DNA from 4 places in the Bradyrhizobium sp. 613_E4_N2_2 genome. Region 1 is predicted to be linked to each of the others. Evidence: predicted binding sites of a transcription regulator. Region 1 holds the regulator's gene; each other region holds the start of a gene.
The links. The regulator LexA, encoded in region 1, represses DNA repair genes until DNA is damaged. The targets are predictions, from matches to a motif close to TGTTCNNNNTGTGTTCNG.
Positions count from the first base shown of each region.

Region 2: the regulator LexA is predicted to act here: its motif matches at 2,824-2,841, upstream of AB7290_RS31215 (ImuA family protein).
Region 3: the regulator LexA is predicted to act here: its motif matches at 4,089-4,106, upstream of recA (recombinase RecA).
Region 4: the regulator LexA is predicted to act here: its motif matches at 2,651-2,668, upstream of uvrA (excinuclease ABC subunit UvrA).

Region 1 covers NZ_CP197234.1:4,035,250-4,043,125, forward strand. Annotated here, with positions in the region: gene AB7290_RS19245 (ComEC/Rec2 family competence protein) at 1-1,856, shown strand, start outside; gene AB7290_RS19250 (GAF domain-containing protein) at 1,866-2,807, opposite strand; gene AB7290_RS19255 (hypothetical protein) at 3,030-3,464, opposite strand; gene AB7290_RS19260 (hypothetical protein) at 3,657-3,878, opposite strand; gene lexA (transcriptional repressor LexA) at 4,086-4,787, opposite strand; gene AB7290_RS19270 (molybdopterin molybdotransferase MoeA) at 4,964-6,175, opposite strand; gene AB7290_RS19275 (hypothetical protein) at 6,407-6,601, opposite strand; gene AB7290_RS19280 (HAD family hydrolase) at 6,757-7,383, opposite strand; gene AB7290_RS19285 (alpha-hydroxy acid oxidase) at 7,397-7,876, opposite strand, start outside.
Region 2 covers NZ_CP197234.1:6,563,185-6,571,060, reverse strand. Annotated here, with positions in the region: gene AB7290_RS31225 (UdgX family uracil-DNA binding protein) at 66-1,508, opposite strand; gene AB7290_RS31220 (putative DNA modification/repair radical SAM protein) at 1,508-2,743, opposite strand; gene AB7290_RS31215 (ImuA family protein) at 2,907-3,689, shown strand; gene AB7290_RS31210 (Y-family DNA polymerase) at 3,592-5,178, shown strand; gene AB7290_RS31205 (error-prone DNA polymerase) at 5,175-7,876, shown strand, end outside.
Region 3 covers NZ_CP197234.1:3,188,852-3,196,727, reverse strand. Annotated here, with positions in the region: gene gcvP (aminomethyl-transferring glycine dehydrogenase) at 1-1,672, shown strand, start outside; gene AB7290_RS14990 (hypothetical protein) at 1,881-2,813, opposite strand; gene recA (recombinase RecA) at 2,908-3,996, opposite strand; gene AB7290_RS14980 (hypothetical protein) at 4,628-4,801, opposite strand; gene AB7290_RS14975 (hypothetical protein) at 5,094-5,291, shown strand; gene AB7290_RS14970 (DUF6894 family protein) at 6,942-7,184, shown strand.
Region 4 covers NZ_CP197234.1:4,240,322-4,248,197, forward strand. Annotated here, with positions in the region: gene uvrA (excinuclease ABC subunit UvrA) at 1-2,554, opposite strand, end outside; gene AB7290_RS20315 (outer membrane protein) at 2,858-3,613, opposite strand; gene AB7290_RS20320 (outer membrane protein) at 3,759-4,523, opposite strand; gene AB7290_RS20325 (outer membrane protein) at 4,712-5,458, opposite strand; gene AB7290_RS20330 (outer membrane protein) at 5,682-6,371, opposite strand; gene AB7290_RS20335 (outer membrane protein) at 6,605-7,366, opposite strand; gene AB7290_RS20340 (single-stranded DNA-binding protein) at 7,817-7,876, shown strand, end outside.

The sequences.
Region 1 (7,876 bases):
GCTTCGTCGAGACCCGCGACATCCGCGAGCGCACCGACCGCTTCGTGCTGCGCGTCACCGCGATGGAGGCGCAGCGCAGCGACGTCAAGCTCGAGCGCGTGCGCCTCTCCGTGCGCAAGGGGACTGCGCCCGAGGTCGGCAGCTTCGTGCAGTTGAAGGCGCGGCTGTTGCCGCCGTTGTCGCCGGTGCGCCCCGGCAGCTATGACTTTTCGCGCGACATGTTCTTCCAGGGCATCGGCGCCTCCGGCTTCGTGATGGGCACGATTGCGGCATCGGCGCCGCCGGATGCCGGCGGCTTGCGGCTGCGTTATGCCGCCTTCATGCAGGGTCTGCGCGATGCGATCGACGCGCGCATCCGCGCCACGCTCGAGGGCGACAATCGGGCGATCGCGACCGCGCTGCTCACGGGCCGGCGCGATGCGATTACCACGCCCGTCAACGACGCCATGTTCATCTCGGGGCTCGGACATGTGCTCTCGATTTCCGGCTATCACATGGCGGTCGTCGCCGGCGTGGTCTTCTTCGCGGTGCGCGCGCTGCTGGCGTTGATCCCTGGAATGGCGGCCGGCTTTGCCATCAAGAAATGGTCGGCGGCCGCCGCGCTGGTCGCAGCCGCGTTCTATCTGCTGCTGTCGGGTGCGGAGGTCGCGACGCAAAGATCGTTCTTCATGACCGCGGTGGTGTTGATCGCGGTCATGGTCGATCGCCGTGCCATCACCTTCCGCACGCTGGCGGTGGCCGCGCTGATCGTGCTCGCGGTCGCACCGGAGGCACTTGTGCATCCGAGTTTTCAAATGTCCTTCGCCGCGACGCTCGGACTGGTGGCACTGGTGCAGATCGGCATGCCAAACCTGTTTGCGTCGCCCGATCATTCCGCGACCGCGCGGATTGCAATGTGGGGCGGACGCGAGATCGCGATGCTGTTCCTGGCCTCGCTGATCGCGGGGCTCGCGACCACGCCCTATGCCGCCTTCCATTTTCACCGCGTCACCCCGTTCGGCGTGCTCGCCAACCTCGGGGCGATGCCGGTGGTCTCGGTCCTGGTGATGCCCGCGGGCCTGTTGGGTTTGATTGCAGCGCCGTTCGGACTTGATGGTCCGTTCTGGTGGCTGATGGGGATCGGCATCGACTGGATGGTTGCGGTGTCGCGCTGGGTGGCCGCTTTGCCGGGCGCGGTCGGCCGCATCTCGGCTTTCGGCATCGCACCGCTGATCGTTGCAAGCTTGGGAATCATCGTGATGGGCTTGTTGCGCACGCCGTTGCGCTGGGCCGGCGCGGTGGTGCTGTTGGCCGCGATCCTCTGGGGACTGTGCGCGCGGCAGCCCGATGTCCTGATCGCCGGTGACGGCCAGAGCGTCGCTGTGCGGGGCAGGGATGGGCACCTGCATCTCATCAGGTCGAGCAAGGACAGTTTTCTTCTGAAGGAATGGCTCGCCGCCGACGCCGATCCGCGCGATGCCGGCAGTGCCTCACTGGCCGCCGGGGTGTCGTGCGACGAGGCCGGCTGCGTGACGCCGCTCGCCGACGGGCGCCTGGTCGCGCTGGCCTTGCGCATCGATTCACTGGCTGACGATTGCAGCCGGGCCGCGCTGGTGGTGACGGCGCGGCCGGCGCCGCCGGATTGCGCAGCGATGGTTGTCGACCGTCAGCGTCTCGCAAGGCAGGGCGCGCTGGCGCTGACGCGAAGCGGCGACGGCTTCGCGGTTCAGGCGGCGAAGGCAAGGGGGGCAGACCGTCCGTGGTCGCCGGCGGCCGCCGGCGAGGCGGATTTCGGCGCGAGCCTTGCGCCGCAGGCGGCGGCTCCCCGCAACCGCGACGCGACGCCATCGGAAGCCGACCTGCAGGCCGAGGATTGAGCGGACGGGTTACAGATACCAGGCCAGCACGGCGTCGAGCCTGGCGTTGCCGATCACCGGCAGGACGACCATCTGGCTCAGTCCAGAGGCGCAGGCCTGCAAGGCCGCGACCGAGCCGTCACGCGCGAGATCGTCGTTGAGCGCGGGCATGCCGGTGGCCCAGGCCCCGCCGATGCTGCCTTCGCCTTTGGCGATGGATTTCGCCGCATAAAGCGCGGCGAGGTCGGTCTGCCCGCTGCAATCGCCGGCGCGGAAGACCAGCGCCGAACGGGCCTCGTCCGGGACCCAGATCTCGAAGCGTCGCGCGATTGGCGTCGCCTGCGCGGAGAGGAATGTCAGCACCCAGGTCTGATCGGTGCCGGTCCGGTAGGGAACGCCGACGCCGAGATTGATTCCGACCTTGGCGGCGTCCTCCCAGCGCAGAAAACTCCTGGCATCGTGCAGATCCTTGATGATCAGCGGCAGGCCGGCTTTCCAGATGCGGCCGGGCAGGCCGAAGCCGCGCGGAAATCTGGTATGGCGGGAGTTGAATTCGAACATGTCGGCGGTGCCGTAATAGCCGTCGACGAGCGCCATCTCGTGGGAGGTTTCGGCATCGTTGTGCCAGAGCTCGATCGCGCCGACATGGGCCTCATCGTCGCCGCAGAACAGCACCATGACGGCTTGCAGGAATTCGCCTGAAAACACCGGCACCGCAACGCCGCAGGTCAGCCCGGCGGCGATGGCCTGATCGGTCCGCCTGAAATAGGAATCGGTGAATCTGGTGAGGATCACGGGGTGGCCGCTGGTCCAGGCCTTGCCGGGAAGCCCCTCGTCATATCCGAAATGCAGACCCTCGCTCACGTCCCTAAACGCGGACAACCCTTCGCCGTAGAGGCCGCCGCCGAATTCCAGCCGCATGCGCGTGCGGTCAGGCACCCAGAGTTCAACGACGCGAATGAAGGTCTTCATCGAACGTGCCCGCCGTCTCAAGCCGCACCAAGCATCGGCCATTTGGCTGCGGAACGGACGTTCAAAATTCAGGCAGGACAGCGCAAACTTCGTGCGGTGGAGACGCCACGGCTTGGTCCGCCCGATGGAGTTTCGCGGGACACAAACGACACCATCTCGCCGGCCTCGGCCGGCGATGGCGATTTCAATCCTGGCCCGACCTGCCGGCCGGGAATGGCTGCATCAGCCGATCGGCAGGCGGGTGATGGTTGTCCGGCTGTCGGTGATGGTCTGCGGCTTGTGCTCGCGCTCGCCGAGCGGCTGGGTCACCGGTAGCTGCAGCACGGTCGCACGCTGGCCTTCGACCAGCTGCGTCACCAGCACGGATTTGCCGTCGGGGAATTCGATCGCATCATGATGGCGATCGGGAATGTGCGGATCGATCTTGCCGAACTTGCCGACGCGCGAATTGACGGTGCGCGTCCAGATCCAGCGATTGTCGTAGCGGACGTTGTCGGCGAAGGCGAGCTCCGTCCCCGGGAGCAGGCAGACCGCGACGGTCGGATCGGCCGCGGAGGCAAAGCCGCGCGTCGAGGTGCCGCGGAAGGTTGTCGTGACGATCGTCTCGCCGACTTCGGCGGGACGCGACGCGACGGCATGCAGGCTGTAGTCACACATCGGGTGCTCCTCATGCAGGGATAGCGACCCACGTCTCTTAATCGAGGCGCAGGCCTCTATCAGAGTGGAAATACCAAACGTTCTGCCGGGTTGTAGGCAAATCTACGGCTCGCCGCCGCAGGCCGCAATCACATTAACTTTCCCGAATCCACCAGGAACAAAGCCCGCCCCTTTGCATTCTGCAGGCGCGTGTCAGCGCCCCGCAGGCGCCGACCAGCCGGAATATTGCCAGCCCGGCCGCGACGGTTGGTCGACGGCCTTGCGGACTTGCTCGCTTACGGCGGTGTCCTTGCGGACACGGGGCCGCGATTGCGCGGCCAAGGCTTGCACGGCCAAGGCTTGCACGGCCAAGGCTTGCGACGCTGATGCTGCGATCAGCGCCACAGCAATTTTGCTCGGAACGATCCGGCGCATGCATTCTCCTCGAACCTGAAGGCCGCGAAGCAGGGCTGCTTCGTGCGGCGTGCCGAGGATTTACCGTCGGAGGAGGGGCCGGATAATCTGCGCGAAACCAGAAAGACTATCCAGCGGAAGCGGACAATCGTCCGCTCCAATCTCGGATCAGCGATGCCGATCGAAAGAGCGCGGGGCGCCCAATAACCGATACCGGCACGTCCGGTATCAATACTTCCGGTACAGCCCGATCAGCTTGCCCTGGATCTTCACCCGGTTGGGCGGGAGGATGCGGACCTCATAGGCGGCGTTGGCGGGCTCGAGCGCGATCGAGGCGCCGCGGCGGCGGAAGCGCTTGAGCGTCGCCTCCTCGTCGTCGATCAGCGCCACCACGATATCGCCGGTATCGGCGCTCTCGTTGCGCTGGATCAGCGCCATGTCGCCGTCGAGAATGCCGGCCTCGACCATGGAATCGCCGCGCACTTCGAGCGCGTAATGTTCGCCCGAGCCGAGCATGTCAGGCGGTACGCTGATGGTGTGGCTGCGGGTCTGCAAGGCCTCGATCGGCGTGCCGGCCGCGATGCGGCCCATCACGGGGACCGCGACGGGGCGCTCGCCCTCGTCCGCCGGCGGGCTCGAAGTCGTGCGGACCTTGCCGAGATTGCCTTCGATGACGCTCGGTGTGAAGCCGCGGCGGCTGCCGGCGGCGGCCTGAAGCTCGGGCAGCTTGATCACCTCGATGGCGCGGGCCCGGTTGGGCAGGCGCCGGATGAAGCCGCGCTCCTCGAGCGCGGTGATCAGGCGATGGATGCCTGATTTCGAGCGCAGGTCGAGCGCGTCCTTCATCTCATCGAAGGAGGGCGGCACGCCGCTTTCCTTCAGCCGTTCGCTGATGAACCGCAGGAGCTCGTATTGTTTGCGCGTTAACATCTCGACCAAAATCCCCCGGTTGATGTCGTTCGATTCCGAGACGCTGAATTCAGCAGTAAGCCGCTACATTCTCGAAACAAATCATGAACGGACACTATATGTTCGATACATGTTCCGCAACTGCTTAATTTACCGTGAACGCGACAAAGTTCGCGGAACGCACGCGAACGAAGCGATCACACGGGCAGCCGCAAGACCTCGCAAGGCGTGCCGGCTTCGGCCTTCGGCGCGAATGGCGCGCGCACGAGAAGTGCCTGTGCCGCAGCAAGATTCGCAAGCAGCGAGGAATCCTGGTGATTGACCGGAAGGGCGACGAGCGTGCCGTCGTCGCGCAGCTCGAGGCGTGCGCGCAGGTAATCCTCGCGCTGGTCATTGGCGCCGACATCGCGGCCGAGCACCGCGCGTTCGCGGCGGTGATGAATCATCGAACGGCCCGAAAGCGCGCGAATCAACGGCACCATGAACAGGAAGCCGCAAACGTAAGATGACACGGGATTGCCGGGCAGGCCGATCACACGCATCGCGCCGAGCCGCCCGTTCATCATCGGCTTGCCCGGCCGCATCGCGATCTTCCAGAACGCCATCGAGATACCTTCGTCCCTCAGCGCCTGCTGGACCAGATCGTGGTCCCCGACCGACGCGCCGCCGGTCGTGATCAGGATGTCCGCGCCGCTCTCCCGCGCGCGGCCGATGCCGGCCGTGGTGGCCTCCAGCGTGTCGGCGGCAACCCCGAGGTCGATGGTATCGGCGCCCTCGCTGCGGGCGAGCGCGTGCAGGGCATAACCGTTGGAATAGACGATCTGGCCGTGACCCGGCGTCGTACCCGGAATCACCAGCTCGTCGCCGGTGGCGAGGATCGCGACCTTCGGGCGTCGCCGGACCGGCAGTTGCGGGTAATTCATGCCGGCGGCGAGCGCGAGGTCGCGCTCGGTGAGCCGGGCCCCTTTGCGCAGCAGCACGTCGCCTTCCGAGAAGTCGACGCCGGCGGGGCGGATGTGCCGCCCCGTTACGGCGGCTTCCTTGATGGTGATGCGCTTGCCGTCCGCGATCGTGTCCTCCTGGATCACGACCGCATCAGCGCCATCGGGAACGACACCGCCGGTGAAGATACGCACGGCCTCGCCGGCGCCGACCGATCCCGCAAACGGTCGGCCCGCCGCGACCTCGCCGATCAGGGTGAGCTGGGAGTCGATCTGCGCCGCATCGACCGCGCGCACCGCATAGCCGTCCATTGCCGACATCGCCTGCGGCGGCTGCGTGCGCCGCGCCGCGACGTCGCGCGCCAGCACGCGGTGGAAGGCCGCGTCGAGCGCGATCATCTCTTCAGGCAGCGGCTCTGCGCCCGCCAGCACCGCAGCGAGCGCGTCGGAAACCGGCATCAGGGCCACGGGTGAAAACTCCTGCTGGGCCCGTTCGGGCAAATCGGCGGCGAGAGTTCTAGCCGAGTGCAGGCGCAGAGGCAAAACAGTGGCCGCGCAGGATGATTTATCCTGCGTCATCCGCTCTGCGATGAAGGGTGAGCATCAAGTCCGCCGCGGCATGATCCAGAAGGCGAGACAGACCGGTACGAGGATGGCCATGGCGAGGACGAGAAGGACGAGAGCCACGGCCAGCATCGGTCAGCCCCCCGGCTGCTTGTACGGACTGACGTCCGGCGCTGCGGGGCCCTGATCCTTGTCAGGCAGCGGGTCGGCCTGGGATTTCAGGTCGGCGGCCTTGCTGATCAGTTTTGCGGAAAGGTCAGAATCCGAGGTGGTTCTGGCGAATTTCATCAGCAGAGAGGCCTGCTTGGTGAGGTAGGTTTTGCCCAACACGACGATAAGCCCGATGTAGAATTCCCAACGGACTCATGAGTCCTGAGAGGGGCAATCGTTCCGGGAACTCTGTATAAAAATGCACAAAGGGACTTGGTTCCTCGCCCCCGGGCAAAATAGTTCCATTCGCGGCCCGTCGGCTTGCCGGCCAGAGATCAGATTCCGAGCGCCTTGAGGGCGTTCCCGACGTCGCGGGGCGAGGTCACGTGGACCGTGGTCAGGCCGCGCGACCGCGCTCCTTCGATGTTCTCGGCAAGATCGTCGAAGAACACGATGCGGTTCACCGGCACGCCGATCGCGGCCACGACATGGTCGAAGGCCTCCACATCCGGTTTGCGCAGGCCGATGCTGGACGACAGATACAGCTCGCGGAAATGGCCGAGCAGGCCGGCATATTCCTTCGAGAAGTGGTCGACATGCGGCCGATTGGTGTTGGAGAAGGCGTAGAGCGGCAACTGCTGTGCCGCACGCGGCAGCAGCTCGGCGATGTCGGGCATCTCGCCGGCGAAGATCGCGTTCCAGCCCTCCAGGAACTGCGCGTCCGAGATGCCGATCCCGAGCGAGACGCGCAGCGAGTCGAAATAGGCCTCGTCGCTGATCTTGCCGACCTCGTGCAGCCGGTAGGCTTCGCTGTCCCGCACGTAGCGCGCGACGATGGCTTCCGGCTTGCAGCCGGCATGTCCCGCCCAGCAGGCGATCGCCTTGGAGAAATCGATGTCGAGCACGACGCGCCCGAGATCGAACAGGAGCGCGTCCGCGCTGCCGGGAGAGAGCGAGCTCATTGCATCCTTTCACTCAATATCGATAGGGGTCGTGGTCGAACAGCGGGAACGCGCTGAACACGCTCGGCGCATTCGTTGCGGTCGCCTGGTGCAGGCAGGACTTGTCGACCTCGGCGAACGAGGTGGCGCCCAAGAGGCCGAGGCAGCGCAGCACCTCGTCCTCGAGCAGCTCCAGCATTCGCCTCACGCCGGCCTCGCCGGCCGCGGCCAATGCCCAGCATTGCAGCCGGCCGATGCCGACCATGTCCGCGCCCGCCGCGATCGCCTTGACGATGTCGGTGCCGCGGCAGAAGCCGCCGTCGACCATGATCTTGGCGCGTCCCTTCACGGCCTCGGCGATCTCGGGCAGCACATGCATGGCACCGCGGCCGTGATCGAGCTGGCGGCCGCCATGGTTGGAGACGTAGATCCACTCCACGCCGTGATCGACCGCGATCCGGGCGTCCTCGGCGGTGGCGATGCCCTTCAGGATGAGCGGGATCTTGAACTTGTC
Region 2 (7,876 bases), 2.5 Mb from region 1:
ATGGATTTGAAGGCTGGATGACAACTGCGTCCTAAAGTCGCTTTCCCACCAGTATTCGCCAGTATTTAGGCGGCGCGTGGGGCTTTCTTCTGCAAACTGGCGGCAATCTTCAGGTCTTCGACAAAGCGCTGATATTCCAGCACTTTGGCTTCCGGATCAGGCAGCCGCAACAGATAGGACGGGTGCACCGTCACCAGTGCCTTGCGTCCCTCGGGCATATCTATGAGCCGGCCACGGGTCTTGCCGATCGGGGTGATCTTGCCGAACACGCTCTGCGCGGCGGTGGCGCCCATTGCCACGATGAGCTCGGGCTGGATTGCCGAAACTTCCCGCTCGTACCATTGCCGGCACGCCCGGATCTCCGGCGTCGCCGGCTTCTGGTGCAGACGGATCTTTCCGCGCGGCACGAATTTGAAGTGCTTGACCGCGTTGGTGACGTAGACCTTGTTGCGGTCGACGCCGGCTTCCTGAAGCGCACGGTCGAGCATCTGGCCGGCCGGGCCGATGAAGGGGTGGCCGGCGAGGTCTTCCTTGTCGCCGGGCTGCTCGCCGACCAGCATGATGGTCGCGTCTTTCGGGCCCTCGCCGAACACGGTCTGCGTCGCGTCCTTGTAGAGCGGGCAGGCGCGGCAGTGCGCGGCCTCCTCGCGGAGCGCTTCGAGATCGTCGGCAGCCAGCTTGCGTGGCATCGGAGCCTCCGGCCGCTTCTGGGGCTTGTGCGGATCGGTTGCGGCATTGGCGATCATGGCGCCGGTCATGCGCTCGGCGTCCTCGATCAAGGGCTTAATGATCGACGCCTCGGGCAGGTTCCTCCAGTATTTCTTCGGCATCTCCGTCTGCATCGCCTTCACCTTCAGCCGCGCCGGGTTGAAGATGCTGGCGTAGTAGCGCCGCCAGGTTTCCTCGAGCCGGTCTTCGCCGGGTGCTTCGCTCTTGCTCACGCCCGACGTGAACGAGAGCGCGTGGCCATCCCAATGCGCACACAGATCGGGTGTCAGGATCGACCATGGCATGTCGGCGAAGCGCTTGGCAAAGAACGGCGCGGCAAGCTCGACGATGTAATGCTCCGGCTCGAACCAGGCGACGTAATGCGCCGCGCGCTCGCGGCCGATCTCGCGGAAGCGCACGAAGGCATGCATCTTGTGCTCGTCGCGATGGACTGCTCTTGCCATGGCGGTGACTTGCGCGACATCAGGATTGGTCGCGACCTCGATGAGATCGTGATTGTCCTTCAATCGCCAGAGCAGGCGATAGAGGATCGCAAAGCGCTCGCCGTCGCGATGCAGGATCGCGGCCTTGGCGAGATCGACGAATTTTGCCGAGACGTTAAAGGTGCTGTCGTTCACCTCAAATATCGGAGACGGGGAGGGCGGTGCAAACAGCTCGGCTTCGCCGCCTTGTACGGTCCAGGTGACATCGGTTGGCTGCACATGATGCAGCACGAGGCTACGCGCGGCTTTGCGCCAGCCGTCGAAATCGGTTTCGGTGTCGAGGGTGATGTACTGCATCAGAAGCCAAACCCCAATTGTGTTGCCTTCGGCTTGAACCGTTCGATCAGCCGCGCCTCGTCGAGGCGATGCGGCGCGGGCCGGTGATCGCTGAGGACGATGAATGGCAGCGCCTTGTTGCGGGGCACATGCAGCCGCGCGAGATCGGAGAGGCGGATCGTGGTGGTGCGCCGCGTCGCGATGATGCGTTCGACCGCCTTGGTGCCGAAGCCCGGCACGCGCAACAGCTCCTCGCGGCTGGCGCGGTTGACGTCGAGCGGGAAGCGGTCGCGATGGCGCAGCGCCCAGGCGAGCTTCGGATCGATGTCGAGCGGCAGCATCGCGCTGTCGTCAACGATCTCCGCAACGTCGAAACCGTAGAACCGCATCAGCCAGTCGGCCTGGTAAAGCCGGTGCTCGCGCAGCAGCGGCGGCTGTACCAGAGGCAAAGCGCGGCTGGCATCGGGGATCGGGCTGAAGGCGGAGTAATAGACGCGCCGCAGCCGGTAGGAGCCATAGAGATTGGAGCTGGTGTGCAGGATGGTGTGATCAGAGGCCGCGTCGGCGCCGACGATCATCTGTGTGCTCTGTCCGGCGGGCGCGAAGCGCTGCGGCCTGGCCTTCGTCTTTGTGCTGCGGTTTTCCTCGGCCTCGTCGAGCTTCAGCCGCAGCCGGCCCATGGTGCGGCGGATCGCGCGCACATCCTTTTCCGGTGCGTATTGCTGCAGGCTCGTCTCCTCAGGCATCTCGATGTTGATGGAGAGGCGATCTGCATATTTGCCGGCTTCCGCGATCAGCGCGTCGTCGGCCTCGGGAATGGTCTTGAGATGGATGTAGCCGCGGAAGTGATGCTCCTCGCGCAGTTTGCGCGCGACGCTGACCACCTGCTCCATGGTGTAGTCGGGGCTGCGGATGATGCCGGAGGAGAGAAACAGGCCCTCGATGTAATTGCGCCGGTAGAAGTCGAGCGTGAGCTTGACCACTTCGTCGATGGTGAAGCGGGCACGCGGCACGTTGGAGGAGGCGCGGTTGACGCAATAAAGGCAGTCGTAATTGCAGGCGTTGGTCAGGAGCACTTTGAGCAGCGAGATGCAGCGTCCGTCCGGCGCGTAGGAATGGCAGATGCCCATGCCCGGCGCGGTCGAGCCCATGCCCTTGCCATCGCTGGAATCCCGCTTCTCGGTGCCGCTGGAGGCGCACGACGCGTCGTATTTGGCGGCATCAGCCAGAATCTCCAGCTTGCGTTGTACGTCCATCGTGGAATCCCTTTGATTCAGCTTACGAATCCGGATGAGCACCAATTCGATTGACTCCCCGGCCGCTGTTAGCTTTATATTAGAACATATCATGAACAAATGAGCCAGCCGTAGGTTCTTATTTTTGAGAACCTCGGCAATCACCTCTGAAGGAGCGGCGTATATGAGCGGCGCACGGATGAACGCGCTTGCGACCTTGCGCGGCCAGATCGAGCGCATCGAGACGGCGGAGGTCGTGCATCAGCACGATCGCGTCGCGCTCGGCCACGACGAGGTCGACAGCGCGCTGAAGGGCGGGCTCGCGCGCGCGGTGATCCACGAGGTGTTTTGCGAGGGCCGGCAGGGAACCGCCGCGACGGGTTTTGTCATGGGGCTTGCGGGGCGTGTCTCGCGGCGCCGGCCGCTGCTGTGGGTGCGGCAGGATTTTTCGGAACTCGAGACCGGCGCGCTGTCGATGAGCGGGCTTGCCGAGATCGGTCTCGATCCGCGCCGCGTGGTGATGGTGCGCGCCGCCGATGTCGAGAGCGCGTTGCGGACCTCGGCCGATGCGCTCGCCTGCGACGCGCTTGGCGCCGTTGTGCTCGAGCTCTGGGGTGAGACGCGGCAGTTCGATCTCGTGGCGAGCCGCAAGCTGACACTGGCCGCGCAAGGCTCCGGTGTCACCGGCCTGATGTTGCGGATGGCCGCGCAGCCGCTGCCCTCGACCGCGGAGACGCGGTGGATGTTGCGCGCGGCGCATTCGCCGCCGGGCCCGGCATGGAGCTCCTGGGGCGCGCCGCGCTTCGATGCCGAACTCTTGCGCAATCGTCATGGCCCGTGCGGCCGGTGGATCATGGAATGGAAATGTGATGAGTGCCAGTTCTCTGAACCGTCGACGTATCCTCAGCCTGTGGCTGCCGCGCCTGCCCATCGATCGGATTCAGCGGTTCTTCGGCGCGCTGGGTAAGACCAATGATCCGAGCATCGTTGTCATCAAGGACAACAATGCGCTGGTGATCCATGCGCTGGACGAAGCCGCCGAGCGCCTCGGCTTGCACATCGGCCAGCCCCTGGCCAATGCACGGGCGATGTGTCCGGACTTGAAAGTGTTCGACGCCGATGTCGTGGCCGATGCGAAGACGCTCAGCGACGTCGCCGACTGGTGCGACCGCTTCACGCCGCTGGTGGCGCTCGATCCGCCGTACGGGCTGTTTCTGGACATCACCGGCTGCGCGCATCTGTTCGGCGGCGAGGCTGCGTTGTTGCAGACCTTCGTCCGCGCGCTCGCCCGTCAGGGTTTTGCCGTCAGCGCGGCGATCGCCGGCACCTCGGTCTGTGCGCGCACGCTGACGCGGCAGGCCTCCGGCACCATCGTCGCCGATGGCGGGGAGGCGGCGGCGATCAGCCGGCTGCCGGTATCCGCGCTTGGTGCGGGCGAGGCCATCACCACTGGTCTGCGCCGCGCCGGCCTGAAAACCATCGGCGATGTCGCCTCGCGCGAGCCGCATGAGATCACGGCGCGGTTCGGCGCGCGGTTCTCCACGCTGCTCGCGCATGCGCAGGGGCATGGCGATGCCCCGATCAATCCGCGCAAACCGCTGCCGGATTATATCGTGGAGAAGCGCTTTGCCGAACCGATCGCCACCGACACCATGATCGCGCTGACGCTGTCGCGGCTCGCCGACACGCTGATCGCGTCCATGGAGAAGCAGGGCAAGGGCGCGCGGCGCCTGGAAGCCGCCTTCTTTCGTACCGACGGCGTGGTGCGCGCGATCATGGTCGAGACCGGGCGGCCGGTGACGCAAAGCAAAGTCATCGACCGGCTGTTTCGCGAACGTCTCGATGCGCTCGCCGATCCGCTGGATCCCGGCTTTGGTTTCGACATGGTGCGGCTGTCGGCGAGCCGCACCGAGATCGTGGTGCAGGAGCAGCGCGATCTCGACGCCCATGTCCATGACAATGACGAGCTCGCCGCGCTGATCGACCGCATCGCCGCGCGCATCGGCGGAAAGCGCGTCGTCGTGCATTTGCCTGAGGATACCCATATCCCCGAATGTGCGGTGCTGGCCGCGCCTGCCCAGCACCATCTCGCCGTGGCCATGCAGGCCGAATGGCCGGCGCGCGCCGAGAGCGAGCCGCCGCTGCGCCCCCTGCGGCTGTTCGACAGACCGGAGCCGATCAAGGTGCCGTTCGCGACCGTGCCGGACGGCCCGCCGCATCAGTTCACCTGGCGGCGTGCGCTGCATGCGGTGGTGCGGGTGGAAGGGCCCGAGCGCATCGCGATGGAATGGTGGCGGCAGGACGGCAAGCAATTGACGCGGGATTATTTCCGCATCGAGGATGCCGAAGGCCTGCGCTTCTGGATCTTTCGCGACGGTCTTTACGAAGGAGAGGTGTTCGACGACGAAGGCAAACCCATTCCCCCCAACTGGTATGTGCACGGTCTCTTCGCATGACCACGCCCGCTTATGCCGAGATCGGCATCACCACCAACTTCTCCTTCCTGCGCGGCGGCTCGGATCCGCGCGCCTATGTGCATCAGGCGAGCATCCTCGGCATTCCCGTGATCGGCATTGCCGACCACAACACGCTCGCCGGCGTGGTGCGCGCCTACAAGGAGCTCGACAATGACAAGGTGCTGCACAAGCCGAAATTGCTGATCGGCGCGCGCATCGTCTTCATCGACGGCACGCCCGACATTTTTGTCTATCCGCGCGACCGCGCCGCCTATGGCCGGCTGTGCCAGCTCCTCACCAGAGGCAAGCGCGGCGACGACATCACGCGGATCGAGAAGGGCGAATGCCATCTCTCTTTTGCCGACCTTCTTGAGTTTTCCGAGGGCCAGCTCCTGATCCTGACGCTGCCGCATCGCTTCGAGCCCGCGCAGGCGCTGGATGTTCTCGCCAAGCTTAAGGACAGCCGCGCCGAGGGCGTGTGGCTGGCGGCGAGCCTGGTCTATCGCGGCGACGACCGCCGCCGCCTGGCGCGGCTCGATGATCTCGCCGCCAAAGCAAACGTGCCGCTGCTCGCGACCAACGAGGTGCTCTATCACGATCCCGGCCGCCGTCCGCTCCAGGACGTGCTCACCTGCATCCGGGAAAAAACCACGATCGAGGCGGTCGGAAGGAAGCTCGAAGCCAACGCCGAGCGCTTCCTGAAGACGCCACGCGAAATGTCGCGGCTGTTCCGCGATTTTCCCGAGGCGATCGCGGAGACCATGCGCTTTGCGGGCAAGATCGATTTCACGCTCGACCAGCTCAAATACCAGTATCCGGACGAACCGGTGCCGCGGGGCAAGACCGCGCAAGAGCATCTGGAGGATCTGACCTGGGCCGGCGTCGACAAATATTTCGGCGGCAAGATCGATGACAAGCTGCGCACGACCCTGAAGAAAGAGCTCGCGCTGATCGCCGAGCTGAAATACGCGCACTACTTCCTCACCGTGCACGACATCGTACATTATGCGCGCAGCCAGAACATCCTGTGCCAGGGGCGGGGATCGGCGGCGAACTCAGCGGTCTGCTACGTGCTCGGCATCACCTCGGTCAATCCGACCAGCGTCGATCTCCTGTTCGAGCGCTTCATCTCCAAGGAGCGGCTGGAGCCGCCTGACATCGACGTCGATTTCGAGCATTCGCGGCGCGAGGAGGTGATGCAATATGTCTATCGCCGCTACGGCCGCCACCGCGCCGCGATCATCGCCACCGTGATCCATTACCGTCCACGCAGCGCCATTCGCGACGTCGGCAAGGCGCTGGGCCTGACCGAGGACGTCACCGCCGCGCTCGCCGACACCGTCTGGGGAAGCTGGGGCAAGGGCCTCAACGACATGCAGGTCAGGCAGGCCGGGCTCGATCCCAGCAATCCCATGATCAACCTCGCGGTCGAGCTTGCGACCGAGCTGATCGAATTCCCGCGTCATCTCTCCCAGCATGTCGGCGGCTATGTGCTCACCCAGGACCGGCTCGACACCTATGTGCCGATCGGCAACGCCGCGATGGACGAACGCACCTTCATCGAGTGGGACAAGGACGACGTCGACGCGCTCAACATGATGAAGGTCGACGTGCTCGCGCTGGGCATGCTGACCTGCATCCGGAAATGTTTTGATTTGATCGACCACCACAAGGGCAAGCGCTGGGTTCTGGCGAGTGTCCCTCAGGACGATCCCAAGGTTTACGACATGCTGTGTGCTGGGGAATCCCTCGGCGTGTTCCAGGTCGAGAGCCGCGCCCAGATGAACATGTTGCCGCGGTTGAAGCCGCGGACCTTCTACGACCTTGTCATCGAAGTCGCGATCGTGCGGCCCGGACCGATCCAGGGCGACATGGTGCATCCGTATCTGCGACGGCGGAACGGCCAGGAAAAGGTGAGTTATCCCTCGCCATCACCCGAACACGGTCCCGCGGACGAACTCTACAAGGTGCTGCACAAGACGAAAGGCGTGCCCTTGTTCCAGGAGCAAGCCATGCGCATCGCGATCGAGGCGGCAAAATTCACCTCCGAGGAGGCTAACGGCCTGCGCCGCTCGATGGCGACCTTCCGCAATGTCGGCACCATCGGCCAGTACGAGGAGAAGCTGATCGGCAACATGGTCGCGCGCGGCTACGATCCCAACTTCGCCAGAAGCTGCTTTGACCAGATCAAGGGCTTTGGCTCCTACGGTTTTCCAGAGAGCCATGCCGCGAGCTTTGCTCAGCTCGTCTACATCTCGTCATGGCTGAAATATCATCACCCCGATGTGTTCTGTTGCGGCCTGTTGAACTCGCAGCCCATGGGCTTTTACGCGCCCGCGCAGATCGTCGGCGACGCCCGCAAGAATGGCGTCGAGGTGCGCGACATCGACGTGTCCTGCAGTTTTGCGCAGAATACGCTGGAGAATATGGACGACGGATATTGCGCCGTGCGTCTGGGTTTTCGCCAGATCGACGGCTTCCACTGGCTCGATCCGGATGAGGAGGAGCTTAAGAGGCAGCAGGCTGAGCGGCAGGGCAAGGTCTATGTCACTCAGGAAGACTGGGCCGACCGCATTATCAAGGCTCGCGACCGCCAGCGGTTCACCTCGCTCGAAGACTTCGCCCGCGACACCGGCCTGCCCAAGCGTGCGCTGATCCTGCTCGCGGATGCCGACGCCTTCCGCTCGCTCGGCCTCGA
Region 3 (7,876 bases), 850 kb from region 1:
CGCCGAGATCGTCGCGCGCGCGGCTGCCGAGAAGATCAACCTGAGCGTCGGTGAGACGGCGTTGCGCATCGCGCTCGACGAGACCACAACGCCGGCAACCGTCGAAGCGGTCTGGCGCGCATTCGGCGGCACGCTCACCTATGCCGAGATCGACGCCACCACGCGCGAGGCGCTGCCGGAGTCGCTCAAGCGCACCACCGCCTTCCTCACCCATCCCGTGTTCCACGCGCATCGCTCGGAAACCGAGATGCTGCGCTACATGCGCAAGCTCAGCGATCGCGACCTCGCGCTCGACCGCGCCATGATCCCGCTCGGCTCCTGCACGATGAAGCTGAACGCGACGACCGAGATGATGCCGCTGACCTGGCCGGAGTTCGGCAGCCTGCACCCGTTCGCCCCGCGCGAGCAGGCCAAGGGTTACCACGCACTGTTCGCGCGGCTGGAAAAATGGCTGTGCGATATCACCGGCTATGACGCGATCTCGCTGCAGCCGAATTCGGGCGCGCAAGGAGAGTATGCCGGGCTGCTCGCGATCCGCGGCTATCATGCCGCGCGCGGCGAGACGCACCGAAAAATCTGCCTGATCCCCTCCTCCGCCCACGGCACCAACCCGGCTTCGGCCGCGATGGTCGGCATGGACGTGGTGGTGGTCGCCTGCGAAAAGAACGGCGACGTCGACGTCAACGATCTCCGCGCCAAGGCCGAGAAGCATTCGGCCGATCTCGCCGCGGTCATGATCACCTATCCCTCGACACATGGCGTGTTCGAGGAGCACATCCGCGAGATCTGCGACATCGTGCACGGCCATGGCGGCCAGGTCTATCTGGACGGCGCCAACCTCAACGCGCAGGTCGGCCTGTCGCGGCCCGGCGATTACGGCGCCGACGTCAGCCATCTCAACCTGCACAAGACTTTCTGCATCCCGCATGGCGGCGGCGGCCCCGGTATGGGCCCGATCGGCGTGAAGGCGCATCTCGCGCCGTTCCTGCCCGGTCATCCGGCGACGCAAGCCGAAGCACCGGTCGGCCCGGTCTCGGCCGCGCCGTTCGGCTCGGCGTCGATCCTGACCATCTCCTACATCTACATTCTGATGATGGGCGGTGACGGCCTGAAGCGCGCCACCGAGATCGCGATCCTCAACGCCAACTACATTGCCGCGCGCCTCGATGCGCACTTCCCGGTGCTCTACAAGAACGCGAAGGGCCGCGTCGCACATGAGTGCATCGTCGACCCGCGCGCGCTGAAGACGACGTCGGGCGTCACCGTGGACGACATCGCAAAACGCCTGATCGATTACGGCTTCCATGCCCCGACCATGAGTTTTCCGGTGCCGGGGACGCTGATGATCGAGCCGACCGAGTCGGAATCGAAGGCGGAGCTGGACCGGTTCTGCGACGCCATGATCGCGATCCGGAAGGAGATCGCCGAGGTCGAGGCCGGCCGCTTCAAGATCGAGGCTTCGCCTTTGCGTCACGCCCCGCACACCGTGCACGACATCGCGGACGACGATTGGAATCGCGCCTACACCCGCGCCGAGGGCTGCTTTCCCGACGGCGTCTCGCGCACCGACAAATACTGGTGCCCGGTCGGTCGCGTCGACAACGTCTATGGCGACCGCAACCTGGTGTGCTCGTGCCCGCCGGTGAGCGATTACGCGGAAGCGGCGGAGTAAGGGATCGTAGCTTCGTAGGGTGGGCAAAGCGACTTGTCCGCCGTAGCTCGAAGAGCGAAGGCGGAAGCGTGCCCACCACCTTTATGCGCGTTGGAATATGGTGGGCACGGCGCTTGCGCGCCTTTGCCCACCCTACGTCCCCGAACGCGTATCAAGGGTGCAACGAGCGAACGGTTCTGTCGGTCCCAACGCCACAGCCGTTCGTTGGTCAGAAGCGTTCCGCCCCACCAGCGTCTGATCGGGGTTTGACGGCGGAAATCCTCCCGGCCTTCAAGGACCGCTTCCCCAAATTCGGTGAGCGATAGCCGGCTTCGGCGAAAGGCGGCGTTGCGGCCTCGCGCGGGGCCAGCGTCGCGAGTTTCGGATCGAGACCCGTGATCACCGGCATTGGGCCGGACCCAAGCCCTTCGAGCAGCGGGCCCAATTCCCATTGATCGAACACGCGCGTTTGCAGCGGACCGTCCGGTTGAAACAGCTCCTTGGTACGGTTGTGCCCCCGCGCAATCAGGTCGAGAAGCCGCGCTTCCGTCGTACCTAGTCCGGTGATTGGTGATGGCAGTTCTGCCAGCAATTGTTCCATCGCAGGCTTCAGGAAGGGCAGCCTGGGGAAATCCCTGCCGAGCAATCCGAAACAGAGCTCCGGCGTTGGCGCCCGGTAGGCTTCCCAGGCCATGTTGGCGATCTCGAAGTCGCAGTCCGCGACCTCCAATTCCCGCACCATACGATCGCGAAGCTCTGTGCCGTCCGCTCCGCGCAGATCGAAATTGACACGTCGCAATCTCAGACGATCGGTGATCGATGGATGGGACCGCAAATAATCGAGGATCCAGATCAGTTGCAACTGACTATTGGGCTCAGGGTCGAACCACAGCTCGATGAGATCGACGCCATAGGTCTCGCAAAACCAAATCAGGCCTGTCTCTTTGTGCGCGAGACCGGTCTGAGGCAACCGGCCAACAAGATCGGACCAACGCACCTCCGGATCGCCTCTGACATAGCCTCCCGTCAGGTATTGCTCGAGGTGATGCGAGGTAGGCAGTGGCCCCGAAACGAAGCGAAAGATGAACGGCACGACCATGTCGGCGCGATCCGCATGGGCAAGACCGACGCCGGACGAACTGGTCAGGATCACGCGTTTCATCGCGAACGCCCCACAAAACGAAACGGGCACTGACGACGTCGGCAACTCAACGTCCTCAGCGCCCGCTCCTCGCGAAAGTTCTTCGCGTTAGGCCTTACTCGTCCGCCGGCTCCTCGCCGTCGGCGTCACGCTCCGGTGCACCGGCGAGAATCTGCTCGGCGATCAGGCCGGAGTTCTGGCGGATCGAGGTCTCGATCTTGGCGGTGATGTCGGGGTTGGCTTTCAAAAACGCTTTCGAGTTCTCGCGGCCCTGGCCGAGGCGCTGGCTGTCATAGGAGAACCAGGCGCCGGACTTTTCGACGATGCCGGCCTTGACGCCGAGATCGAGGATCTCGCCCATCTTGGAGACGCCCTCGCCGTACATGATGTCGAATTCGACCTGCTTGAAGGGCGGCGCCAGCTTGTTCTTCACCACCTTGACGCGCGTCGTGTTGCCAACCACTTCGTCCCGCTCCTTGATCGCGCCGATGCGGCGGATGTCGAGACGGACGGAGGCATAGAATTTCAGCGCGTTGCCGCCGGTCGTGGTTTCCGGCGAGCCGTACATCACACCGATCTTCATGCGGATCTGGTTGATGAAGATCACCATGGTGTTGGATTTGTTGATGGAGGCCGTCAGCTTGCGCAGCGCCTGGCTCATCAGACGGGCCTGGAGACCCGGCAGCGCGTCGCCCATCTCGCCCTCGAGCTCGGCCTTCGGCACCAGAGCCGCGACCGAATCGACCACCAGCACGTCTACCGCACCCGAGCGCACCAGCGTGTCGCAGATTTCCAGCGCCTGCTCGCCCGTGTCCGGCTGCGAAATCAGGAGCTCGTCGATGTTGACGCCCAGCTTGCGCGCATAGACCGGGTCGAGCGCGTGCTCGGCGTCGATGAAGGCGCAGATTCCGCCCTTCTTCTGCGCTTCCGCCACCGTGTGCAGCGCCAGCGTGGTCTTGCCCGAGGATTCCGGCCCGTAGATTTCCACGACGCGCCCCTTCGGCAGACCACCGATCCCGAGCGCAATGTCGAGCCCGAGGGAACCCGAGGACACCGCCTCGACATCCATCGACCGGTCGTTCTTGCCGAGCTTCATCACCGAGCCCTTGCCGAACTGGCGCTCGATCTGGGAGAGCGCGGCGGCCAGAGCTTTACTCTTGTCCATGGAAGATCCTTCGACGATACGCAGGGCAGTGTTGGACATTGGGTCGTGCTCCTTATGGCGAGGATTCGCTAGAGGGACAAACGATTGGCGGGGCGGGCCGGCGATAAAAGTAATGTACCCTATTTGTTCCAAGTTCGCAATATGTTCTTTCGCGGATTTTGGTACTGGCCTGTTTCCGGCGACATTGCCCTGGTTTGAAATGACACGTGGCCTGTTTTGTTCTGGGCCAACCATAAGGTGTATTCACGGGCGGAACACGCCGTCATATATTACCGAAATTTCCCGGGTCTGGCACAATCTGCATAGACGCTCGTTCCGATTGAGCGCAGGGTTCCCTCTCAATCGGGGGGTGACACCATGACCGAGCGACTTATTCAGACAGGTATTGTCACCGTAGGCACCGTGAACGCTGGCCTAATCGTCTGGCTGATCCTGATGATTTGAGGCCGCCTCAGTTGGCGGCCTCTTTTCCATCCAGCTTCTCATCGATGTAGGCCCGCGCTCCCTTTGAGGCCGCTCTAGTGGGAGCCATTCCTGCGAAGCGATCTCCTTGCCCGATCCTGGGATAAACAATCCATTCCCATTTTTCTTCGGTGAGTGGCCGGCCATAAAGCCGCCGTCCGGTGCGGTCCTATAGTGGCCCTACTTCGCATCTGCGAGTGGCCGGCATCTAACCGGCGGGTTTTTCTTTGTCCTCGTGCGGCTGCTCGCCACGGTTTTCGGCAGTCTGCTCCGGATCCCCGGGCTTCTTCCCGGCCATGTTCCCAGGATTGAAATGGTACTTGCCGTCCGGATTCTCGCCGGGCTGCTTCTCATTTGGATTTTTATTGTTGTCGTCGGCCATAAGGCTGTTCCTTTAGAGGGAGGAACAACATGCAACAGGGCGGGCAATCCCTTAGTTCCTACCAGTGGCCTACTTTGCAATCCCGAGTGGCCTATTTCGGCAGTACCCGGATGCTGGCCTGGTTTCCGAGCGCGGTGGCCTAGTTTGATTTTCGCGGTGGCCCGATTTGGATTTGAAGAACGGACCGCAAACGAATGTGTTCCGCTAAGCGAACATGAGGTGTAGAGTTCCGTAGAACTTCTGTGCCCCTTGAAAGTTTTAAGCAGAGCGAACTTTGTGACAGGAGGAAGTCATGAAGCGCTTCCGATTCAAACCGGATAGAGTGCTTGGAGAGCGGCTCATCAAGGAAGCCAGACTAGCGCGAGAAAAGGCAGAACAATTGCAGGCGGCCCCAGAGCAAGAGGCTCTTTTGAAGAAGGCCCACGAATCCGATGTCGCCGCCCGCATTGAGGAATGGTTGAAATCATCCGGCTTGCAGCCGCCGAAGTAAGCCCGTCGCGTTGACTCCGCTGGTTCTCGAAACAGCGGGCCAGCGGGCCATGCAAGATCATCTGGTTCAACTTGAGAAGCTGCGGAAGGACGCGGCGGAGTGCGCTCTCATCCGCGACCGACGCCGCTAAGCGCGAACTATTCGACCGCCTCGCAAGTCATCTCACAGTCCTGGCCGACCAAGTTGAAATGGCGATGCTCGAACGGAAGACCGGTTAAGGCCGCCTCAGTTGGCGGCTTCTTTGCCAGCTTCCCGGCGAAGCTTTCGCAAAAGGATTTCGATGTAGCCTTCCAAGTCAGCCACGCTGTCAGCCGACAATCCCTCCGGGAAAAACGCGCAAGCTCGCCATTCATAGAACCACGGAAAAGAAGTGCCCTAATCCGCCTCTGCGCGTGTGAAACGATCTCGTCTCCTGCCCGTATCTATTGGCCTGGGGGATTTCAATGCCCAGTTCGACGCAGCGCCGCCACGCATCCATTTGAGCTTGGTCGCGTTGTGCCGTTGAACCTTCTCGTCATCCATTCGGACTGATCAATATCCGGGATTTTGCTAATCCCTCTCGGGGCTGGAACGCCGCCGCCTGCGCTTCATTTCAAGCGGGCGGCGTTTTCATTTCATTTGTGGCCTGATCTCCACTGAGCGGCGCCGACAGTTTCACACGACTGTCATGGCACGTTCCTAGCATTGTCATGCGACGGGGGTCCGGCGCGCGGCTCTCCGTCCAACCTCGGCCTAGACCACCAGATGGGCGGAGAGCTCGCCGACCTCCTGAACCATGGCGGCACGCCCGGGTTGGTTCGGCATGTATCGCATCCGGTATTTTTGCACCTTCCTCGCCGTGACCGGAATCGGCTTCGTATTTCCGGTCACGCAAACCCGCTTTGTAGGCGGATGAAGCAAGGCCGCCTCAGTAGGCGGCCTGACGGGAACGACTCGAACCAAGGGATTGAGATTCCGGTCTGTGGCGCGACACTCTCGCGCCATCCACCCGGAACGGTCCATCGTACAATGCGCGCGTTGGCGATGGGCCGGGTCTCGTGAGGCCGCCTCGGTTGGCGGCCTCTTTCGTTTCGTGAAGTCTTCCTTCCGCCAAGGAAGCCCCTCCGTACCGACTGGTTGATCCCGATAGATCATCTTGAAGATGCTGGCCGCCGGATCCATGCCGCGCCCGTTCTTTCTGCTTTGGCGACACGCCCAGCTCAATAACATGGCGCTTAGTTGCGGCGGAGCGTGCTGTCCGCATTTGAGCCGTTGTGTCCCAAGTTGAATTCGTCAGTGTCCTAATTCGTAAAAGTTCCGAATGGCGGGACAAATTGAGGACTCGCTAATCCCCTGATCCGAGCGCACACTTTCACCATCACCGCCCGGATCGTGGCTACCATCGGTGACGAGAACGCTCCATCACAGCGCTCCCGCCCCCTCGAACAGGGAGCAGCGCCTTGCAAAGACGGCAACGCATCAGACAATCCGTATCTCTTCAGGACAGGCTGCGGGTCTTCGCTGACGATATCCGTACCCGGGCGGCAGAGCTTTCGCCAGGCGTTCTGAAGGATGATATGCTGAGGAAAGCCCGTCAGGCTGACACTGCATGTCACCTCGAAGAGTGGGTCAATTCCTCGGGTTTGCAGGCACCGAAGTAAGCTGAGCATCATGGCTCAGTATTTTTTCGACCTCAGGTCGGATGGCATCTTCTCGCAGGACAAAGATGGCGTCGAACTGCTGGACGCCGAGGCGGCACACGATATGGCGCTCGGCGCACTTGTCGATGCCGCCCGCGATGCGGTCATGGAAGGTTCAACGGGCCAGCATTTCGCGGTGGAAGTTCGTAACAGAACTGGCCGTGTTCTCGAAGTCACGGCCATTTTCAATTCCAGGATTTTCAGCAAGCAATGATAACGCCGCCTCAGTGGCGGCCTCTTTCACTTGAAGACGTCGTCTTCGCAATCAGCCGAAAGCTCGCGTCAAAGGCCGGTAATCTGGCTAGACAGGCGAATAGTCCTTCGGCAATCCCGTAACAAGTACTGCCCCCACGACGTTCTTTCTTCGAGACAATACTGATTCTCAGAAGTTCGCGGTAGGTGGTGGCCCGATCCCCGCTGCGGCGTCCCGCAACGTGACATAAAACCTTGGCACAGGTTGTGCACACTCATCATCACCGGGGTTTTGCATCCACCTCTCCGGGGCTGGAAAGCCGCCGCCCGCGCGACATTTAAGCGGGCGGCGTTTTTATTGATGTCGCAATCTGACAGCCCCGCTGTCCTAATTAGGACAGCACCCGGATTTGGTGCTGGCTTGTTTCCGAGCGCGGTGGCCTGGTTTGAAATTCACCGTGGCTTGATTTGAAAAGTTCACTTTGGAACTGAAGGTGGCCCGTCTGCATATTAAGTTCGCTGGAACTCAAACCCTGCGGTTAGGACCCGTAAAGACGAGGTTGTGTCATGAAGCAGCGCCGTCGTTTCACGCAGACCGTGTCACTGGAAGAACGACTTGCCGGAGAAGCGAAACGCCTCCGCGAACAAGCTAAAGCCCTCCCTCACGGTCCTCAACGAGAGGACCTCCTCCGCAAAGCCAGACAGGCTGAGACC
Region 4 (7,876 bases), 210 kb from region 1:
CGCGGTGCAGGGTCTGGAAGGTTTCGCGCACGCGCGGCACCGCCTTGAAGAAGTCGGCGGCTTCCTCGACGGTCATGTCAAGCACGTCGGCGATGCTCTTGCCCTTGAACAGGACCTCCAGCGTCTCGCGATTGTAACGCTTGCCCTTGCAGACGTCGCAGGTGACGTAGACGTCGGGCAGGAAGTGCATCTCGATCTTGATGACGCCGTCGCCCTGGCAGGCCTCGCAGCGGCCGCCCTTGACGTTGAAGGAGAAGCGGCCGGGCTCGTAGCCGCGCGCCTTCGCTTCGGGCAGGCCGGCGAACCATTCGCGGATCGGCGTGAAGGCGCCGGTGTAGGTCGCGGGGTTCGAGCGCGGGGTGCGGCCGATCGGCGACTGGTCGATGTCGATGATCTTGTCGATGTGCTCGAGACCCTCGATGCGATCGTGGGGTGCGGCGCCTTCGCTGGCGTTGTTCAGCTTGCGGGCGATGGCCTTGTAAAGCGTGTCGATCAGCAGCGTCGACTTGCCGCCGCCGGAGACGCCGGTGACGGCCGTGAACAGGCCGAGCGGAATCTCGGCCGTGACGTTCTTGAGGTTGTTGCCGCGCGCGTTGACCACCTTGATGGTGCGGCGATGGTTCGGCGGGCGCCGCTCCGGCACCTCGACCTCGAGCTCGCCGGTGAGATATTTGCCGGTGAGAGATTTCGGGTTGCGCATGATCTCGGCGGGCGTGCCTTCGGCGACGATGTTGCCGCCATGCATGCCGGCGCCGGGCCCGATGTCGAGGACGTAGTCGGCGAGCAGGATCGCGTCCTCGTCATGCTCGACGACGATCACGGTGTTGCCGAGGTCGCGCAGGCGCTTCAGCGTGTCGAGCAGGCGGGCGTTGTCGCGCTGGTGCAGGCCGATCGAGGGCTCGTCCAGCACGTAGAGCACGCCCGTCAGCCCCGAGCCGATCTGCGAGGCGAGGCGGATGCGCTGGCTCTCGCCGCCGGACAGCGTGCCGGAGGAGCGGGACAGAGTGAGGTAGTTGAGGCCGACGTCGAGCAGGAAGGTGAGGCGCTCGCGGATCTCCTTGAGGATGCGGCCGGCGATCTCGTTCTGCTGCGTGTTCAGCGCTTCGGGCACGGTCTCGAACCATTCGCCGGCCTTCCTGACCGACAGCTCCGAGATCTCGCCGATATGCTTGCCGCCGATCTTGACGCAGAGCGCCTCGGGCTTCAGCCGGAAACCCTTGCAGCCCTCGCAGGGGACGTCGTGGAAATATTTTGCGAGCTCCTCGCGCGCCCACTCGCTCTCGGTCTCGCGATAGCGGCGGTTGATGTTGGTGATGACGCCCTCGAACGGCTTCTTGGTGTCGTAGGAGCGGACGCCGTCTTCGTAGGAGAACTTGATCTCATCCTCGCCCGAGCCAAGGAGGATCGCGTTCTGCGTCTTCTTCGGCAGATCCTTCCATTTGGTGGTCAGCGTGAACTTGTAGTGCTTGCCGAGCGCCGTCAGCGTCTGCACGTAGTAGGGCGATGACGACTTGGCCCAGGGCGCGATCGCGCCCTTGCCAATGGCGAGCTCCTTGTCGGGGATGACGAGGTCTTCGTCGACATGCTGCTCGACGCCGAGGCCGCCGCAGGCCGGGCAGGCGCCGTAGGGATTGTTGAACGAGAACAGGCGCGGCTCGATCTCCGGAATCGTGAAGCCGGAGACGGGGCAAGCGAATTTTTCCGAGAACAGGATGCGCTCAGGCCCGCTCTTGTCGTGGATTTTTGCGGTCTTCTTCTTCTCCTCGACGGGCGCGGCCGCTGCAGGCGCATCGGCGAACTCGACGACGGCGAGGCCCTCCGCGAGCTTCAGCGCGGTCTCAAAGCTCTCGGCGAGGCGCTGGCCGATGTCGGCGCGCACCACGATGCGGTCGACCACGACGTCGATGTCGTGCGGAAATTTCTTGTCGAGCGTCGGCGCCTCCGCGAGCTCATGGAAGGTGCCGTCGATCTTGACGCGCTGAAAGCCCTTCTTGAGCCATTCGGCGAGCTCCTTGCGATACTCGCCCTTGCGGCCGCGCACGACGGGGGCGAGCAGATAGAGGCGGGTGCCTTCGGGCAGCGCCAGCACGCGGTCGACCATCTGCGAGACGGTCTGGCTCTCGATCGGCAGACCCGTGGCGGGCGAATAGGGCACGCCGACGCGCGCCCAGAGCAGGCGCATGTAGTCGTAGATCTCGGTGACGGTGCCGACGGTCGAGCGCGGGTTCTTCGACGTCGTCTTCTGCTCGATCGAGATCGCCGGCGACAGGCCGTCGATCTGGTCGACATCAGGCTTCTGCATCATCTCCAGGAACTGACGCGCATAGGCCGACAGCGATTCGACGTAGCGGCGCTGGCCCTCGGCGTAGATGGTGTCGAAGGCGAGCGAGGATTTGCCGGAGCCTGACAGCCCGGTGAACACCACCAGCTTGTCGCGGGGGATCTCGACGTCGACATTCTTGAGGTTGTGCTCGCGCGCGCCACGGATCGTAATTGCGCGCAGGCTGGATCCCGCGTTCTGCTGTTGGCGCTTCGCCTTGATCACTTCATCCATCCGAGTTGCCCTCAAGGAATCCCAAAGGTGCGCGATCGCGCCAACAAAAAAGGCGCGCGTCGCCCGGAACCGGGATCGGCGCCGATGGGTATGGCAGCGAACGTAGGAAGAACGGGAGCAGATTTCCAGTGGCGTGTGCGAATCGTCAACGGATTGTTGGCGCGCTGGCGGCATCTGGCAGGAGCAGGCCCCCCGGAACATGCGAAGGGCCGGCGCGAGGCCAGCCCTTCGTTCGCGTTTGAATGCGGATTTGGGGCAATCCGCACATGATCAGGACTTGGAGGTTCCTGAGGGAGCTTTGTCTCAGTATTTGGCGACGACCGGGCCGCCCCAGCGGTAATTGATGCGGATCAGGCCCATGTCGATATCCTGGCCGATCCGGTCGGTGCGCGGGGCGAAGCCGCCGACGAGCGTTGCGAAGTCGGCGCTGTGATGGCCGAGGAAGACATGGTTGTACTCGCCGCCGACCGACCAGTTCTCGGCAAAGCCCCATTCCACGCCGATGCCGATGGTGTAGCCCCAGCGGGTCTGGTTGACGCTGTTGAACACCGCCGCCGGGACGCCGGGGACGAAGGTGTCGTACTTGTCGTGCGCCACCGCGGCGCCAGCCTTGCCATAGAAGAGCAGGTTGTTGACGGCGTAGCCCATCTGGCCAGTGAACAGGCCGAAGCTGTCGATCTTGGTCTGGTTGGTGAACAGCGGCAGCGCCACGCTGACATTGCTGCCCTTGAAGTCGGCCCAGTTGCCCTGGCCCTCGATGCCGAACACCCAGCGCGACTTCTGCCAGCGATAGCCGAGTTGTCCGCCGATCGTGCCACCGCCCGCATTGTGACAGCCTTCGCCAACGGCCGGATCGACAGCGACGCCGAGCGCGCGGGTCACGCCCCAGCATGCATGGGCCAGCCCGCCGCCGCCGTTGATGCCGACATAGATGCCGCTCCAGTCGTAGAGGGGAACGGCGGCCGCCGGTGCCTTGTAGATCGGTAGATCGGCGGCGGTAGCCGGCGCGACCGCGCCGACTGCGAACAGGCTGACCGCAGCCAGCATCCACGTCTTCATGTCACGTCCCCAACTCGTCAAAGCCATTCGCGGACGCCTTGCGCGCGCCTCACGACTCCAAGACGGTTGGGTGCACCCTCGCGCGAAAACAAAAAGGCCGGCACAAGGCCGGCCTTTCGTAACGCGATGGCGTCGGAGGCGAAGATCAGTATTTGGCGATGAGGGGGCCGCCGAACCTGTAACTGACGCGGGCCGTTGCAATGTCAACGTCCTGGCGGATCCGATCGGCGCGCGAGAACGTGCCGTTGTTGAACGTAAAGCGGTTGTCGCGCGATCCCATGAAGCCGTGCACATAATCGACGCCGACCACGATGTTGGGCGTTACGCCGAAATCGAGGCCAGCACCAACCGCTCCGCCCCAGCGCGTTTCATTCGCCCTGTCGAACACGAAGCCGGTGGCAGTGGTTAAGCCTTCGTATTTGTCGCTCACAACCATCGCACCACCCTTCGCGTAGAACAGCACATTGCTCCAGGCGTAGCCGACCTGGCCGGTCACGAGACCGAAGGCGTTGATCTTCGAGCGGTCTGAGCCGACGCCGCCGGCAGCCAGGCTCGGTCCATTGGAGCCGCTAAGGTGAGCCCAGTCGCCCTGGCCTTCCACGCCGAACACCCACGACGCGCTTTGCCAGCGAAAGCCGGCCTGGCCGCCGGCCACGCCGCCGGTCGCGGTGTGGCAGCCCTCCGATGCGGGGGGAGTGACCGGCGCACCGAGGATGTTGGTAACGATGTCCCAGCAATTATGGCTCCAGCCGCCACCACCGTTGGCGCCGATGTAGAAGCCGCTCCAATCGTAGACCGCGGCGATCATCGGGGCAGGAGCTTTGGTGTAGGGCCTCGCCGCCAGATCGGCCGCCGAAACGGACGTGGTCATCGCGACTATGCCGGCGGCGGCAAGCATAAACTTGTTCAAGACGGACCCCCCACGGCCGAAGTTGTTGCGATCTTCGATACAACCTTTGAGGTGTGACAGTCTGTCACCGGAGGGTCACAGCGCGCCGAAAATGGAACTTGTCCGCAAACGCTCATGCCGTACGCGCGAAAACAAAAAGGCCGGCGCAAGGCCGGCCTTTCGTAACGCGATGGCGTCGGAGGCGACGGTTAGTACTTCGCCACGACCGGGCCGCCGAAGGTGTAGTTCACGCGGACCGTGCCCATGTCGACGTCCTGCTTGATACGGTCGATGCGGTCGTTGATGCCGAGAAACGTGAACGAGTTGTTGCGCTTGCCCATGAACAGATGGTCGTATTCGATGGCAACGGACCAGTTCGGCGCGAAGCCGAATTCGAGGCCGGTGCCGACCGCGCCGCCCCAGCGCGTCTCGCTTGCGCTGTCGAGGACCACGCCGACGACCGTGCCGTTGTACTTGGCATGCGTGACCGCCGCGCCACCCTTCACGTACCAGAGCACATTGTTCCAGGCATAGCCGACCTGGCCGGTGAACAGGCCGATCGCGTCGATCTTGGTCTCGTTGACCAGCGGAGCAAGCGCCACGCTCGTATTCGAGCCCTTCAGATTGGCCCAGTCGCCCTGGGCTTCAAGGCCGAACACCCAGCTGGCCGACTGCCAGCGATAACCGACCTGGCCACCGACGACGCCGCCTGTCGCATTGTGACAGCCTTCAGCCGTGTCCGGACCCGCAACGCCGAAGATATTGTTGACATCCCAGCAGTTGCGGCTCGAAGCGCCGCCGCCGTTGATGCCGAGGTAGAACCCGCTCCAGTTGTAGATCGAGGCCACAGCAATGGGCGCCTTGGTGTAGGGGCGGGCCGCCAAATCGGCCGCCGAGGCGGGAGCCAACGCGCTGAGTGCGAACAGACTGGCCGAGGCCAGCAAAACCTTCTTCATTTCAATTCCCCAGTTTCGTTTCTCTTTGTCGACCAAAAACGGCCGACCCAATGACCCAACCGATGTCATTGCTCTACACCATTGAAGCCGAAGGTTGTGTCACCGGGATACCACAGCTTTCCCCGAAAACGTTGGGAATCGGTTGGCCTGGATCTGGACGCGCGAAAACAAAAAGGCCGGCGCAAGGCCGGCCTTTCGTAACGCGGTGCGTTGGAAGCGAAGCTCAGTACTTCGCGACCACCGGGCCCCCGAAGTGATAGTTCACGCCGACCTGCACGGTGTGGAAGTTGAGCGTGCCGGTGGGCAGGGCGCCCGAGAAGTAGGTCTCGCCGCCGAGGCTGCGATAGAGGTACTCGCCCTTGACCGACCACTGCGGAGCGAAGAACGCCTCGACGCCCGCGCCGACGGTCCAGCCGGAGTGCCACTTGCTGTCCGATGCGGTCAGGCCGAGAGCGGAGAGGGTGATCTTGTTGTCGATCCAGGCGTAGCCGCCGGTGCCGTAGAACAGGACCTGATTGACGGCGTAGCCGATACGGCCGCGCACGGTGCCCATGGCATCGGTCTTCGAGCTCGCCGTTGCGGTCACAACGCCGAATCCGGGAACAACAGTGGCGCCGGTCGCCGAAGCGCTGACGTCAGCCCAGGAACCATCAGCCTCGACGCCGAACACGACGTTGCCGGTCTGCCAGTTGTAGCCGGCGGTGCCGCCGACGAAGCCACCCTTCATCTTCGGGTCGCCGGAACCGTTTTCCCAGGCGCCGCCGCCGACGATACCGAGGTAGAAGCCGGTCCAGTTGTAGACCGAGGCCACCGCCACCGGAGCCTTGGTGTAGGGGCGCGCCGCGAGATCAGCGGCCGAAGCCGGAGCAGCGAGAGCGAACAAACAGGCCGAAGCCAACAAAACCTTCTTCATTTTCAAACTAATCCCAGTCCCGGTTTCTGTTTTTGCCTTCCGTGCGTTCGGAAGGACATCGGACGCCGTGGTCCAACTGATGTCGTGCTTACACGAGCAAAGCCGCAAGTTGCGTCTCCCAAAAGCCACAATAATCGCAAAACGTAACGGTGACTGACCTATAATTCCCGTTGCCCACGCAAAAAGGCCGGCGCGAGGCCGGCCTTTGATCTCCAAGCGATTTCAGAGGGATGTCAGTATCTTGCGATCATCGGACCGCCCCAGCGATAGTTCACGCGGACGAGGCCGATATCGACGTCCTGGCTGATGCGATCGGAGCGTGTGGCAACGCCGAGCGGGGCGAAATTGCCGGATCCGGTGAAGCCGATGGTGCGGTTGCCGAGGAAGATGTGGTCGTACTCGAAGCCCACGGTCCAGTTCGGGGCGAATCCGAACTCGACGCCCGCACCCACGGTGCCGCCCCAACGGGTCTCGTTGGCCCGGTCGAACTCGAGGCCGCTGGCGACGTCGAAGCTGCGGTAGCGATCGCTGACGACGGCGCCGCCGCCCTTCACGTAGACCAGGACGTTGTTCCAGGCGTAACCGACCTGACCGGTAATCAGGCCGAAGGCGTTGATCTTCGAACGATCGCGCAGGCCGCTGATCGCACTGATGTTGTCACCCGAGAAATCGGCCCAGTTGCCCTGGCCTTCGAAGCCGAACACCCAGTTGGCTGACTGCCAGCGGTAGCCGACCTGGCCGCCGACCGTGCCGCCGGTCGCGTTGTGGCAGCCTTCGCCTACGAGAACGCCACCGCCGATATCGACGTCCCAGCACTTGTGGCTGGTGCCGCCGCCGCCGTTGATACCGATGTAGAAGCCGCTCCAGTCGTAGATGGTCGCGATCATCGGTGCCGGAGCCTTGGTGTAGGGACGCGCAGCGAGATCTGCCGCGCTTGCGGGAGCCGACAGCCCCAACGCGATTGCACCAATAGTACCAATCAAAATCTTATTCATTGCAGTCCCCCCAGTTTCTGACCGCTTTTCGAAGTCCCCGAAGCGGCTGATCAGGCGCGACGCCTATAAGAATCTAATTCCGCGGCAAGCGTAGCTTAGGCGGTCGGCGGAGTCCGTCTCCGGAATGCAACAGTCGGGCGGCATCTGAACTGCCTCTAACTTGATGAATGTTAAGCTGTTTTCGCCGTTCTCAGGAATTCGGGGAAATTCCATTTGGCGCAGGCCGTCTTTGTGCAGCGCGGTGTCGTCTTGCCAGCGCAACAAGGTGAGGGGAGTCATAAGAACAAATCTGGAACGAACCGGCCAGGGGTGCTATATGTGGGGATAAGTGGAGGGGTGACGGGCCGATCCGTCCGCGCAAGCGTATAGGGTCGCGTCAACAGGTTGCAGAGGACGCGGGCGCGTCCCGGGCCTTCTAAAATTCAGTGGCATTCGGAGTGGAGAGCGGCGATGGCGGGAAGCGTCAACAAGGTCATTCTGGTTGGAAATCTCGGCAAGGATCCCGAAATC